Regions from separate parts of the Colwellia sp. Bg11-12 genome, predicted to be linked through region 2. Evidence: predicted binding sites of a transcription regulator. Region 2 holds the regulator's gene; each other region holds the start of a gene.
What was found. Region 2 encodes FNR, which switches genes on or off when oxygen is low (the NO sensors DNR and NnrR bind a similar motif). Its sites were predicted from a motif close to TTGATCTAGATCAA; they were not measured.

Region 1 (5,074 bases), on a different contig from region 2:
GAACGACAACCAAAGGACGAGTTTCATCTTGTGTAGGTTTATCAGTCCATGCTAAATCAATAAAATCTCCATCAGGTAATTCTAACGTTTCATTGCAAGTTTCTAGATGTTTTTTAGATCTTAAAAATTTGGCAAGAATAGTTTGGCAATGAGCATTGTGCAGCCACCAAGCGGGAATGAATTGACTTTGAGTAAACATTTTAAAGTAATAGAGGTCTGTGGTGATTTTTGAATAATATGATTGTAAGTGAATTGAAAATAAATAGATATTGTCAGCCAAAAATAAAGCTCACCTTGTTAAGCCTGATCATAAAATGTTCATGCTAGACTCTTTGATTAATGAGTATACCTTTGCGAGACTCTTCATCCTTTTTATTAATCACGGCAGCTTGTAAAATAACATTTATGCGTTCTTTCTCAGAAGTTACTGACGCGTAATCAGTATCTTCAACACGAGAGCGCGATTCGTTCACGTTAACGCGTGTGGTTTCATAAGTAGAAACTTGGCTACCCAAAGCATTACTTTGTGCACCGAGTGCGCTTGCTGATTCATTAACACGGGAAAATGCATCTTCTAGTGCTGCTTGGTTTGTCGTTGGATCACTGACATCTAAGCCTGAAATAAAACTAGGATCACCGAGTACTTCTCCAGCTACAGCATTTATTTGTTCGGTTAATTGGTCTAGCTCGTTTTGGATAGCGCTTGGATCGCTAAGCGGGCTTCCCGATTGAATAGATAAAACATTGGCTCTTTGTAAACTTTCATTAATAGCCGATAGTCCGCTTTCTTGAACGTTATTAGTATTGATTTGATCTTGGGCATTAGCACTTTTTTGTTGATAACCATTGATTTGAGCGGTTAAACGATTTGATATCTGTAAGCCAGCGGCGTCATCAGCCGCACTGTTTACGCTTTTTCCTGAAGATAGCTTTTCATCTGTTTCTTCACGCTCTTTAGTTTTACGTTCAATATAGCTGAGTGAAGAGGATGGTTGATTAATGGATAAATTCATAGGCACACCCAATATTTCACATTAATTGTGTGAGCAATACATCACAATTAATTCAGATAAGTGTACTTAGTATAGTCAATATCACCCTTTTGAACGATTTTTGTACATAAAATATTATGAATAAGTGGCTTTAGAAAATAGCTAATGCTAATCAGTTATTTTCATTAATATTTTTAAGAAAATAGTAGATGTAAAATGCACCAATACCTAAAAGAATTGCTAAACCACCAAAAGAATAAAGCACAACAGGATCATTAATAATCATATCGAAAAAGTTCATAACAGACTCCATAAAAATAAATGAGTTACAACAAAAATGGCTATAACTTAATGTCATAGCCATTTTAAATCGGTACTCACTTTATGGTTGTGATATAGATCAAAGATTCTTTAATTTGACGGTTGTACCTTTAAAGTTTTATAAAAGGATATGCAATTTTATTTCTTAGCTTTCAATTCTTCTTGTTCAATAAATTGTTGATAGAGTCTGTTGGCTTTTTCTCTTGCTTCACTTATTTGTACACTACTGAGTTTTAATTCGTCCATATCTCTACTTTTTTCTGCATCTTTATAACCATTGCTTGCCGCAATAATATTCCATACATAAGACATTTCTACGCTTTTTTCTACGCCTAATCCTTCAAAATGCATAAGCGCCAAGTTAAATTGTGCTAAAGCGTAATTTTGCTTTGCTGCCGTTGTATACCAACGGGCCGCCTGCTTATAGTCTTTATAAGTACCTAAACCGTTAAAATACATCACACCTAGATTAAATTGCGCGCCAACTAAGTCTTTTATCGCTGCTCTTTCCATAAGTGTAAAAGCTTTTTTTAAATCTTTTTTAACAACCACACCTTCAGAATACATAAGTGACAAGTTAAATAGGGCCTCAGAGTAGCCTTGTGCAGCAGAAAGAGACAGCAACTCGAATGCTCTGTTAGGATCTTTTTTCACCCCATAGCCATTTAAATAAATCATAGCCATTTGGTATTGTGCAGGAGAGTACTTTTGGGCAACCAGCGGCTCAAACTCTTCAATAGCGGCTTTAAAAGCGCCACGGTTTAATTCATAAATACCTTTATCAAGATCACCTTGAAAGGCAAAGCTTGAAAAACTGCTAAGCAATGCTAGATAAAAAAGGGCGAATGCTGTTTTTTTCATAAGGTTCTCATTATTTTAAGGGTATTGATATTAAGTGTAGCAAGTAATATAAAATTTATAATTAAATTTTATATTGAAACTTGTAACATAACTTCTTCAATTTGTTCTTCTAATTCAAGCCAATACATTTCATTTTCTTCAATGTTTGCTTTGAGACTCGCTTGTTGCTTAATGAGTGTCGCTAAGCGTGATTTATGCTCACTTTGATATATATCACTTTCGGCTAATATCGCTTCCACCTCAGCTAATTCGGTATGCAATAGCTGTACTTTTTTCTCGTACTTATCTGCTTGCTTACGCAACGGTGATGCTTTTTTGCGTAATTCAGCCTGTTCTTTTCGTAATTGTTTCTTATCAACAATTTCAGCAGATTTTGCTGGCTTGGTATTTTTGAGTGTTTGCTTTTTATCGTCGTTTAACCATTGTTGATAATCGTCAATATCTCCTAAAAACTCATTAACTTGCCCATTAGCCACCAAGAAAAATTCGTCAACACATGATTCTAATAAAAAGCGATCATGGGCGATCAAAATAATAGCCCCTTCGAAATCTTGTAAAGCGAAGACCAAGGCTTGACGCATTTCTAAATCAAGATGGTTAGTGGGTTCATCGAGTAATAATAATTGTGGTTTCTCATTAACAATTAATGCCAATACCAAGCGTGCTTTTTCTCCACCAGACATGGTTTCTACCGGTGATAATGCTTGGTCGCCAGTAAAACCAAAACTGCCTAAAAAACTCCGAGCTTGTAACTCTGTGGTTTCAGGTCTCGCACGGACAATATGTTCAATAGCACTGCTTGGCATATGTAATTGTTCAAGTTGATGCTGAGAAAAGTAACCTATGGTTAAATCTTGAGCACAATAGCGTTCGCCATTAATTAACGCTATATCACCAGCTAACGACTTTATCAGTGTCGATTTACCTGCGCCATTTCTCCCTAGAAGACCTATTCGACTTCCGGGCACAAGTGTTAAACCGACATCTCGTAAAATAATGGCTTCTTGGCTATAGCCACAGGTCGTTTCTTTTAAGGCCAATAACGGATACGGCAGTGTCTCGGGTGTTTTGAAACTAAAGGTAAATTGACTGTCGATATGTGCTGGCGCTAAGTCGGGTAATTTTTGTAGACGTTTTAAACGACTTTGTGCTTGTTTGGCTTTACTGGCTTTTGCTCTAAAACGATCAACAAATGAGGTTAAATGGGCAACTTCTTTTTGCTGCTTCTGAAATTGTGCATCTTGTTGGGCTAAATGTTCAGCGCGTTGGCGTTCAAAGGCGGTATAATTTCCAGAATATAACTTTGCCTCTTGGTGCTCAATATGCAAAATTTGTCCGATTACATCGTCAAGAAAATCACGGTCATGTGAAATCAGCACTAAAGTACCTGTGAAGCGTTTTAGCCAACGTTGTAACCAAATTACCGCATCTAAATCTAGATGGTTGGTGGGCTCATCGAGTAATAAAAGATCTGCTCGGCTAATAAGAGCCTGAGCTAAGTTAAGGCGCATTCGCCACCCACCCGAAAAATCTTTTACGGCATTACCGAGTTGTTCTTGTAAAAAACCTAAACCATGTAACAATTCACTGGCACGTGCAGGCAAACTATAGCCATTAATGGCATCAATATGGTTAATAATGAGGGCTTCTTGGTTACCGTCATCATTTAACCGTGCTTGTTCAAGTTTTTGTTCTAACTGACGAAACTCTTTATCACCGTCCATAACATAATCTAAAGCTGATTGTTCAAGCGCAGGCGTTTCTTGTTTTACCGTAGCGACATCCCAGCCCGAAGGCATGCTTACATCACCTCTGTCTGGTTGTAAATCACCTAATAGCGCAGCAAATAAAGACGATTTTCCACAGCCATTAGCGCCAACTAAGCCAACTTTGTGGTTAGGATGAATAGTAAAGCTTGATGCCTTTATAAGGTTTTTAGCGCCTCTATCTAAGCTTAAGTCGGTGGCTATGATCATGGTTTATAATTACTCATTTTAATTCAGAGCGCTATTGTCCTTTTCCTATCGATAAGATTCAAGGTAAAATAATGTAACTGGATTATATTTGGATTGAAAAACATGAAAAAAAGATTTATTGCTGGCGCTATTTGCCCAAAATGTAATGCCATGGATACGATGGGCTTAACCAAAGAAAACAACATTGAAAAAGTCACCTGCGTGAGCTGTGGACACCAGATGTCACAACCAGAAGAACATGTCGTGAAACAAATTCGTCCAAAAGAGCAAGTGTTTGGTATTTTTAAACAAGAGTAATGTGGGTGTTTTGACAACCTGAAATTATTCAGGATGTCATTTATACTAGCAGAAGTAGAACGACTACATTAATAATGAGGTGGTGGTGGCTCTACTTCTTGCGATTGGCTTTGGCCTGGAGCATTATCTTGCACTCGTCTAGCGATTAATTTTAGCTGAGATCTCAGCTCTGAAAGTTCTAATTGATGGATAGCAAGCTCATTGTTTAATTGCTCAATAATATCGTCTTGAAAAGCATTACGAGATTGAAGCGCTTCCACACTTTCTCGTAATTCGATAATGTCTCTGGGGGTTTCTATTGTCATGATTTTGGGTTACCTAGCGCTACTTTCTTTGCCAAAGTTCAGCGTATCCAGATGAACTTTCAGTGATGATTTGGTTCTTTTCTTTAAAGGCGACACTATACACTACCGCACCCGCAGCACGAATACTTTCTTTTGGCGTTACTCGCCAGCTGTCTAGTCTTTCACCCGTCGCGATACTCCAAAGGTTAACCTTTCGAGTAGGAGCTCCGGTTAATAATTTAGTGCCATCGTCAGAAAAACGTACAGAGCTGAAAACTTCCTGGCGATTAAAGTACTGTAATTGGCTGATACGTTTACCTGTTTTTAAATCCCAAATGTTCGA
Region 2 (5,074 bases):
AATACCTTGATAGCTGACATCACCAATGAGTATGCCCAATGCCGTTATAACGAGTATCGATATCATGACAGCACCATTGATACCTCGATTGACCAAACCAACAATAAGAAATAATCCAATGGCGGCAAACACCGCTTGAAAAGACGTTATATCACCTAATGTTAATAGTGTCGCGGGGCTGTCCACCACAATACCTGCATTCTTTAAGGCAATAAAAGCAAGAAACAATCCGATACCCGCAGCAATGCCAAAACGTAATGAATGTGGAATTGAGTTGATGATCCATTCGCGAATATTAAACAGGCTAAGTAATACAAAAAAACAACCAGAGATGAATACACCACCTAAAGCGATTTGCCAGCTATAGCCCATTTCTAGCACTACGGTATAGGTGAAAAAAGCATTCAATCCCATACCAGGCGCTAATGCGATAGGGTAATTAGCTAACAAGCCCATCACAAAACAGCCAATAGCAGCAGCAAGACATGTTGCAACAAATATTGCCCCGTGGTCCATCCCTGTATTTGCCAACATCGCAGGGTTAACAAAAATAATGTAAGCCATGGTTAAAAAAGTCGTCAAACCCGCAATGATTTCTTGTTTTACATTCGTGCCGTGTTCCGTTAATTTGAAAAGTTTTTCAAGCATATTTTTAGCCAGGTATTATTATTTTATTTCGATAATATTCAATGCGTTATTAAATGATAGATTATTTTTTGAATTATGCTCAATATTAATGTTATCGGTTAATTGAGGAGCAACGATAAGTTCATCATCAAAAGCGATATCACCGCCATTGATAACCCCTGATTGAGCATTAATAGCTTTAAAATCAAATAATTCGCTATCGCATAAATGTGAGGGAACAACGTTGCGAATTGCTGTAAACATTGATTCAATTCGTCCTGGGTGATTCACATTCCAGTCTTGTAGCATCTTCTTGATATTTTGACGCTGTAAATTAGGCTGAGAGCCACATAAGTTACAAGGAATAATAGGGAAGGCTTTGAGTTGAGCGTATTGTATTAACTCGGCTTCTTTACAAAAAGCTAAAGGGCGGATCACGACATGTTCGCCATTGTCTGAGACCAATTTTGCTGGCATCGATTTTAATTTTCCGCCATAGAACATATTCAGCATTAACGTTTCAACCATATCATCACGATGGTGGCCTAATGCAATTTTAGTGGCGCCTATTTCTGCCGCGACTTTATATAAAATGGCTCTGCGTAAACGAGAACATAAACTACAAGTGGTTTTACCTTCAGGGATTTTGTCTTTAACAATTGAATAGGTATCTTCTTGCGCTATTTTGTATTCAACCCCCAACGATTCTAGATATGCGGGCAAAATATGCTCAGGAAAACCAGGTTGTTTTTGATCAAGGTTAACTGCCACGATATCAAAATGAATGGGCGCAGATTCTTTCAATAACATTAAAATAGCGAGTAGGGCATAACTGTCTTTGCCCCCAGAGACACAAACCATTATTTTATCGCCATCTTCTATCATATTGTATTGTGCAATAGCTTGACCAACATGGCGTCTTAAGCGTTTTTCAAGTTTACTCAGCTGTATTTTTTGGCTGGCTGTTAAAGTTGTTATTGGTGTCGCTGATTGAGCGCTCATAGTGTTTCCTAGTGCTATTTATAATGAAAAAATATCGATTTTTACGGCGCGTAGTATAGCAAAAAGCCAAGAAAACTCTTGGCTTTTTAATTTATATTTAAAGATCTAAACCTGACGCTAATAGACCTTATGCTAGAGGCGAAATGTAGCCATCAGGTTTAATGGCTAATACATCACAGTTTAGACGGTCAATTACGTGCTCTGCGGTATTGCCGATCAATGCTGCTGAAATTCCTGTACGGCCAATGGTTCCTAAAACAACTAATTCTGCATCGATTTCGTTAGAAATACTTTGAATAACATCTTCAGGTAAACCCTCTTTCACGTGCGTGTTTTCAATGGGTATGTTGTAACTATTTGCATGACTTTCCATTGCACTTCTATGGTGGTTAAACATGGTCTCGTTATATTCGCAGGCATTAAACTCTGGGATTTCAATGGCAATATTTACAGGCGTACCTGGGTAAGAATTAACTAAGTGGATATTAGCCTTAATGAGTGATGAGAAAGCAATCGATTCTTGAGTTAATTTTTTATTAAGTGCTTTGTGCTCTTCATCGTCACTGCCCATGTTAAGTGCGGTAAGCAAATTACCATTGCTTGGCCAGCTATGATCTTTAACAAGTAATACAGGACAAGGGCATTTTCTGAGAATATGCCAGTCTGTTGGCGTAAAAATAACAGATTTTAGCTTATCGTGTTGATGTGTGCCTTTGATAACAATATTAAAATTTTCAGCAAGCACTTTTTTGATTATTTTCTCAAATGGACGGTTATGCCAAATAATACAAATGTCTATGTTAATATTATCGTGATTAATTTCAGAAATTTTTTCTGCTAACCATTGTTGACTATCATTAATAACAGACTGGCGCATTGCTTCACGTTCTTCGCCAGAAAGCATCGTCGTCATTTCATAAGATAAATCATAAATGGTTAAAAATGCGGTGATTTCTCCCCCACTATAGCGAGCTAATTCAATAGCACGCTTTAACGCTTTTTGATTTTCAGTGGTGGGGTCAATAACGGCTAATATTTTTTTATACTTTTCCATACATTTACTCCTAACGCATTAAATACTAATAATATTAACAATAGACTATATTTGGTACATGTTATTTGCGTTACATCATAATATTTCAATAAAAAAAATGCTTAACATGATCAATGTTAAGCATTTTATGTAAATTTCTATAGAAACTAAAGTGAAGCACACTCGTTAAGTTTATCCATATCTAAAATAGTAATAAGCTTACCTTCGACGCCAATCAATTCATTTTTTTGAAAACGATTTAATAATCGGCTAATCGTTTCTACCGTTAGGCCAATATAATTACCAATATCGCTTCGCGTCATGGTTAAGCGAAAGTCTGTCGCTGACATCCCTCGCGCATGATAACGACTCGCTAGTGTTGAGATAAATGTCGCCAAGCGCTGTTCAGCATTTTTACGATTAAGTAAGGTTAACATTTCTTGATCTGAGCGTATTTCCGAACTCATCATACGCAGAATTTGTTTTTTTAACTTCGGCATAGTATTCGATAATGTATCGAGTGTGTTGTAGGGTATTTCACAGACCATTGATGTTTCTAGCGCTTTTGCAAAGCTAGGGTGTTCTGATTCTGCAATAGCATCAAAACCTAATAAATCGCCAGCTAAATGAAAACCGGTAATTTGTTCTTCCCCTTGTTCATTTACCGTGAATGTTTTAAATGTTCCAGAGCGAATAGCGTACAACGCTTGCATTTTATCGCCGTCTTGAAATATTTGTTCACCTTTATGAATAGGGCGTTTACGGTCGATAATACTGTCTAGCGTATCAAGTTCTTTCTCATTTAAAGAAAACGGTAAACATAGCTCACTGATACTACAATTTTGACAATGAATGTGCTGAGATGTAGAACATGGCTTTTTATACATATTAACCTAAATGATTTATTTATCTTTAATAATTTCGATCATATTAAAACAACTGCTGATATGCAATCATTAAACTGTATATTCCATACATAATTATCATAAAGGCCATTGTTTTTTTAAATTTCATGTTAGTTAACAAAGACTTTATTCCAAAAGAACCTAATGAAATACTCAACAATGCCGGCAAGGTACCTAAACCAAAACATGTCATTATCAAGGCGCCACTTAGAGTACTTCCACTCGCTAATGACCAAGTTAAGGTTGAATAAACTAAACCACAAGGTAGCCATCCCCAGATAGCGCCTAATGCTAAAGCTTGTTTAGTATTTTTTACAGGGATAAACCTCTTACTTAATGGTGATAAAAAGCGCCAAAGCACTTTACCTATTTTTTCAACTTTTGATAGCCACATTAGCCATTGACCCAAGTATAAGCCTAGTAATATTAAAAATACTGCGGCGAACAGTCGAAGAAAACCTAAGGGCACACCAATATTTTTTGCAGCAATCGAACTACTAAAACCAACGATACCACCAATTAAGGTATAAGAAAAAATACGGCCAAAATTATAAGCACTGACCAGTTTAAATTGATCACTTACCTTATGTTGAGGAGATATTGCTGATGTTAGCATAGTGGTTATGCCGCCACACATGCCAATGCAATGGCCCGAACCTAATAAGCCAATAATAAAAGCAGATAAATAATCAATACTTAGCATATTAGTTACTTAATACCCGTATCATTGTCTTTTTTTTCTATACTGTTAGTTTCAGTTGAACGCTCAGCGCTTTTATTTTTGTTATCATCAAATAAAATACTCATGCCTTGTTTTTCTAAATCATCAAATTGTTCAGTTTTTACTGCCCAAAAAAATAGATATATGCCTAAGGCCGTTAGTATTATCGCAATAGGGATCAAAATATAAATAATGCTCATTGTCTTTATTCTCTATTTTTGTGTCACGATTATTTTTTGAGTAAACGTAATGAATTGGTGATCACTAATATTGAACTCGCCGACATGCCTATTACAGCCATGTATGGAGTAATGAAACCTGCAACGGCAAGTGGTAATACGATAGCATTATAACCAAATGCCCATAAATAATTTTGCCAAATAATACGGCGTGTTTTACTCGCGACACGTGTCAGCGTTGTTACTGACTTTAAACGATTATTCAATAAAATAACGTCTGCACCGCTTTTGGCTATATCAGTACCACTACCCATCGCAATAGAAATATGAGCTGCGCCAAATACGGGGGTGTCATTTACGCCGTCTCCAACCATCGCAACGGTTGAACCATTGGGTTGTCGCTTAATAATCGCCATTTTATCTGTCGCCGTCAAAGTACTGTGTACTTCATCTAAATGAAGTAACGCTTGAACTTTGTTACATCCCACTGCGTGATCACCTGATAGCATAATGGTATATATATTTTTTTTCTTCAAATTACCTAAGAGTTTTTTAGCATCTTCACGGATCTCATCCGTTAAATAAAATGCCGCCACTAATTTATTAT
Region 3 (5,074 bases), on a different contig from region 2:
AAATATCACGTAACATTTCAGCTTCGCTTGGCTCACACTTTATATTCATCCAAAAGTAGTGTTTGGCTTCGTCATCAACGTTGGCACTTTTAGCCTTAGAACCATGAGCAATTGTCGCAAACATTTTATTTTTTACTTTAAAAACTTTAATATCATCGCCAAAAGGATAATAAAGTGAGGCGACTGGCTTTGCTAATAAATAGTGTTCAACCTCTTGCTCATTCAAACTACTCATTGAAGTTTATTTCCCTATTTAAAACACTTAACTTTACTTCTCAATCAATTTTAGCCTATCAGTAAATAGACGTTTCAGCCTTGTCAGTTAACTCCAAAGCCTGCTAACAAGTATTTTACTCAAAAAAATACCGATAAAAAATTATCGGTATTTAATAAACAACAACCTAAGTTCAATTAATAATAAGAAACCTGTGTAGGTATTGTTAAAATACTTTTTCCAAAACGTTTTAGCCAATAATATATCGCCGCAAAAATACCAATAACGATCAATATACTAACGCCTGCTGACAACGGATTATCAGTAAAGGTAGCCACTTGATAAGTGAATGTAGCCGCCAAATAGGCAAGTGAAAAACTCCATAAAGCTGCAAAGGAAGCCCAACGAGTTCCTACTTCACTTTTAATTGCACCCATTGCCGCTGCGCAAGGTGTATACAGTAGAATAAATAACAGGTAGCTAAATGCGCCGATTTTTCCAGCAAATGCCGCTTGCATAACCGTAAAGGTTCCCTCGTTAACACCCTGCTGTTCTGCGGCGGTATGTAAGTTGGTAACATCTCCGATATCAGTTCCTAAAGGGTCGTCAGCTTGAATACCTAATAAGTTTTCTTTTATTGAATCTACTGCATCATTCCACAGTTCAGGCATCGATTTTAATGCCTCTTTTTCAGCATTTGTATCAGTATATAAACTATTAAAAGTAGCCACTAACGCTTCTTTGGCAAACAAACCCGTAATAATACCGACACTTGCTTGCCAGTTGTCTTCCTTAATTCCCATCGGTGCAAGTAAAGGGGTAACAACCTGAGCACTTTTACTTAATACAGACTCTTGAGAGTCTTGGTGACCAAACTGACCATCAGTACCTAATGAGTTAAAGAAGTTAAGGACACAAACCACTAAAACAATCGTCTTACCCGCTCCCAAAATAAATGAACGAGTGCGTTGCCAAACACGATGTACAAGATAAGAAAGTTTAGGTATTTCATAAAGCGGTAATTCCATAATATTGACAGAATTTTTACCCATTAATACCGTGTGCTTTAATAAGAAGCCGGTAAAAAGAGCCGCGGCTATTCCGATTAAATACAGTAAGAAAACTAAGTTTTGTCCTGAGTCAGGAAAAAATGCAGCAGCAAATAGCGCATATACGGGTAAACGCGCACCACATGACATAAACGGCGACATCATTATCGTAGTGATACGTTCGCGCTCACTATCAAGAATTCGTGCTGACATTACAGCAGGAACCGTACAGCCAAAACCAACAATTAAAGGCACAAAAGCTTTACCGGGTAAACCAATTTTTTGCATAGCACTGTCAACCACAAACGCTGCACGCGCTAGGTAGCCACTGCTTTCTAAAATCGATAAGCCAATAAATAAACAAGCGATGATTGGAATAAAAGTCGCGACTGTTTGAATACCTAAGCCAGCACCTTCAATGAGAGTGAGCAGCCACTGAGGTAAATCAAAACTGGATAAAAAGTGTAGAGGATAGTCAACAAAGATAGCGCCAGCTAAAATATCAAAAAAATCAATAAAAGCACTACCTACATTAATCGCAAACATAAACAATAAGTACATCATGCCCAGGAAAACGGGAACACCTAACCATGGATGAAGAATAAAATGGTCAAGGCGATCACTCAAACTTATCTCAGGTTCTTTTTTTGAGTTTGGCAGATTTTTTTTAATATCAATCAATAATTGCTGAATGAATTCATAACGCGCCTGCATAATACTAATAGCATCAGTATTCGTTTGCTGACAAGCACCTTGATCATTACAAGAGCCACATTCAAGGTCAATCAAGGCTTCAGTTGAATTTTGATCAGCAAGTTTACTAACGATGCTTGGTGATAAAATTAATTTTTTAGGACGTTGAGTCGCTTTAGGTAATTCAAGTAAAGCCTCTTCAACTTTCTTTAAAGTATCTTTAGCTAAACTATTGGCAATAATAACTTTACAGCCCAGTTCTTTGGCTAAGATATTGGTGTCAACTGTTTGAGCTTCTTTGCGATCTGATTTATTAATAACCAGTAATAAGGGTAAACCGAGTTCAAGTAATTGTGTGGTTAAATACAGTTGGCGCTTTAATTGAGTCGCATCAACAACATTGATCAAACAATCAATGCCTTTGTTTTTAAGAAAGTCTTGAGTAATAGTCAGATCTTTACTTTGCTCAGATCGAGTTGCAAGAGAGCTAATACCAGGTAAGTCTGAGAGTAAAACTTGATTATTATTAAATGAGAAATGATGCTGTTTTGTCGCTACAGTAACACCAGTCCAGTTTCCAGTTTGTTGTTTCGCACCAGTTAAGGCATTAAAAAAGGTGCTTTTTCCTGAGTTGGCAAAACCAACTAGAGCCAAATGTAAAGCTTGTGACATTAGACTATTTCTATACCTATTTGTTGAGCAATACTTGGCGCTAAACAAATCTTAGTACCATGGAGGTGAAAGGCAAGTGGCCCATTAAATGGAGCTTTATGGGCTAATGATATTTCAGTTTTTAACGCAAATCCTTGCTCGATTAACTTTGACGTTAAATCGAAATTTGTCGGTAACGTTCTGATCACCGCTCGCTGGGTACGCGTTAATTGTGAAAGGGTCATAAACAACAACTCAAATAATAATGATTATCATTTGATTCTACTTTACTATTAACTTTTCAGCAAGCGTATATGACAGCGGAATTGATCTAAATCAGCAAAAAATAATCTACCCGCTAATTTACTTTGGAAATTCATTAGCTAACAAACGATCCATATTCTTAGTGTAAAAAATATGAGTCGACTTTTATGTACGACTCCCCTAAAACTAGAAGTTCAGCAACCGTAAATGTGCTCCCTCATGTCAATAGTATGATGGCATCAATAGATGAAGAAGCTCGTCACTGTGTTCAAAATCAGAAATAATAAACGAGGTGACTAACCGTGTATTACTGAGATTTCAAATTCATGGCGAAAGTGACTTCTACTCTTTTTGATCCCGTATGTTCACACCTGCCACTATTGTTTAAATAAGAACCGGCAAGCCTTACCAATAAGCTATATTCACTTATCGGTAAGCGCCAATATTTATCATTATTTTAGTATTAGCAAGTTAAAAGCTGTATGTCATTTCAGCCCAACCACTTGTACCTTCAGCAGGTAAACGGTCCATCAGTGTAATTTCACTGCCTTTAACTCGGTTATAGCCACCTAAATGATTTTGGTATTCTTTATCTAGCAGGTTATCAATACCAAAACGAAGAGTTAATTCATTATTAACGTAGTACTGCGCATCTATATTGACGACACCATAACCTGCACTTACTTTTTCCAGGTTCGTTAATGAAACATCTTTTTGTGCCGACGCGATAACTAAAGCTAAGTTTGCTGACCAATTTTCAGTAAAGTAACTGGCACTTATCTGACCATTTAATGGCGCAATACGATACAAGTTGTCGTTAATATCACGACGTTCACCGCGAACATAACTGACCACTGCTGATAGCTGAATGTGATCATTGACATAGTAATGACCGTTTACGTCAGCCCCATAAAGTTTGGCATCAACATTAGTAAATTTAAGAGGATTGTTGTCTCCCGACATCATCTGAGCCATCATTTTTGCTGACATATCTGACATACCTAGTGGTGTACCTTGAATATAGTTATCAATATTTTGATAAAAAACATGAGGTGCAATCATCGCTTTGGGGGTTTGATAAGTGAAACCAATATCCGCTTGATACGCCGTTTCACTTTTAAGATTTATATCTCCAATATAAGTGTTACCGTCAGCTAAACCACCTGTTGACTCCATAGGTGTCCAAAGATAAAGCTCTTGATATGATGGCGCACGATTTTTTAAACCGAGCCCCATATACAGTGATAATTCTGTCGATAATTGTGTTTCAGTACTTAACGCGATATCGACATTAGTATCAGCTACACTGCGGTCACTATGATTAAAGTTATCACGTAAGTTTTTAGCTAAATCAGCCATACTAGGCATCGTTGAGCTCATACCAGAATTGATTGTATTCATAGTGCTCGCCATAGGCATCATCATGGCCATTGATGTTGCTACTTCTCCAGCATCAGATTCTGCTCTTTTTAAGCGTGCCCCCAACTGAATTTTAGTCTCACTATAGGTTTGCTGCCACTGAGCAAATAGTCCAAGACGGTTATCTTCAACATCATTAAAATTAACGACTTCAAACATTGCATTGTTTGGATTCGTGATCACAGAGTCGTGTTCAGCTAAATATCCATCTAAACCAAATGATAAACCACCAAAAGAAAACGCTTTTCCAACCGTAAATTTAAAATTAGTCGTTATGCCTGTAGCGTTATTGCGACGATATTTTTCAGGGTTACTGTTAAGTCGCATATCAAAATTAGTCATGCCATGATCCGCATCGGTATAACCTAATAACCAGTCAGCTTGCCAGTCTGCCAACATAAAATTACCGTCTAAACTTGCTCGATGACTGAAGATATATTCAATATCCATCGGTAATGCTGGCGTACCTGAATCTTGTGTATCGGTATAATGGTAACTGAAACCGGTTTCACTCGTAGCGCCAACATAACGCAAATCAGCACCCAACTGACGTTTAGCATAAACTGTTGGTGATATTTTTTTACCATCACCACTTTCCATGCTGTTACCGTCTTGCAAGTTGGCGTAAAACAAACCGCCTAGATTACCTTTAGCAATATTAACGACTGAGGATAACGTTTGTGCTTCGTTATTACTTCTTGCTCCAACTTGTAAATCTCCATCTACGGCTAATTTGTCACTATTATGTGACTCTGCTTTACGCATTTTTACATCAATAGCGCCG

Region 1: the regulator FNR is predicted to act here: its motif matches at 1,383-1,396, upstream of H4J39_RS09360 (DUF3149 domain-containing protein).
Region 3: the regulator FNR is predicted to act here: its motif matches at 2,934-2,947, upstream of H4J39_RS02600 (FeoA family protein).

What each region holds. Positions count from the first base shown of each region.
Region 1 is NZ_JACGUZ010000071.1:100,185-105,258, forward strand. It holds gene H4J39_RS09350 (hydrolase) at 1-280, opposite strand, end outside; gene H4J39_RS09355 (flagellin) at 324-1,013, opposite strand; gene H4J39_RS09360 (DUF3149 domain-containing protein) at 1,165-1,293, opposite strand; gene H4J39_RS09365 (tetratricopeptide repeat protein) at 1,452-2,174, opposite strand; gene H4J39_RS09370 (ATP-binding cassette domain-containing protein) at 2,243-4,150, opposite strand; gene H4J39_RS09375 (YheV family putative zinc ribbon protein) at 4,253-4,447, shown strand; gene H4J39_RS09380 (SlyX family protein) at 4,516-4,752, opposite strand; gene H4J39_RS09385 (hypothetical protein) at 4,772-5,074, opposite strand, start outside.
Region 2 is NZ_JACGUZ010000061.1:37,253-42,326, reverse strand. It holds gene H4J39_RS08150 (NCS2 family permease) at 1-648, opposite strand, end outside; gene ttcA (tRNA 2-thiocytidine(32) synthetase TtcA) at 667-1,629, opposite strand; gene uspE (universal stress protein UspE) at 1,757-2,683, opposite strand; gene fnr (fumarate/nitrate reduction transcriptional regulator Fnr) at 2,830-3,549, opposite strand; gene H4J39_RS08130 (sulfite exporter TauE/SafE family protein) at 3,593-4,270, opposite strand; gene ccoS (cbb3-type cytochrome oxidase assembly protein CcoS) at 4,276-4,488, opposite strand; gene H4J39_RS08120 (heavy metal translocating P-type ATPase) at 4,518-5,074, opposite strand, start outside.
Region 3 is NZ_JACGUZ010000050.1:155,877-160,950, forward strand. It holds gene H4J39_RS02590 (MmcQ/YjbR family DNA-binding protein) at 1-226, opposite strand, end outside; gene feoB (ferrous iron transport protein B) at 412-2,628, opposite strand; gene H4J39_RS02600 (FeoA family protein) at 2,628-2,852, opposite strand; gene H4J39_RS02605 (TonB-dependent receptor) at 3,343-5,074, opposite strand, start outside.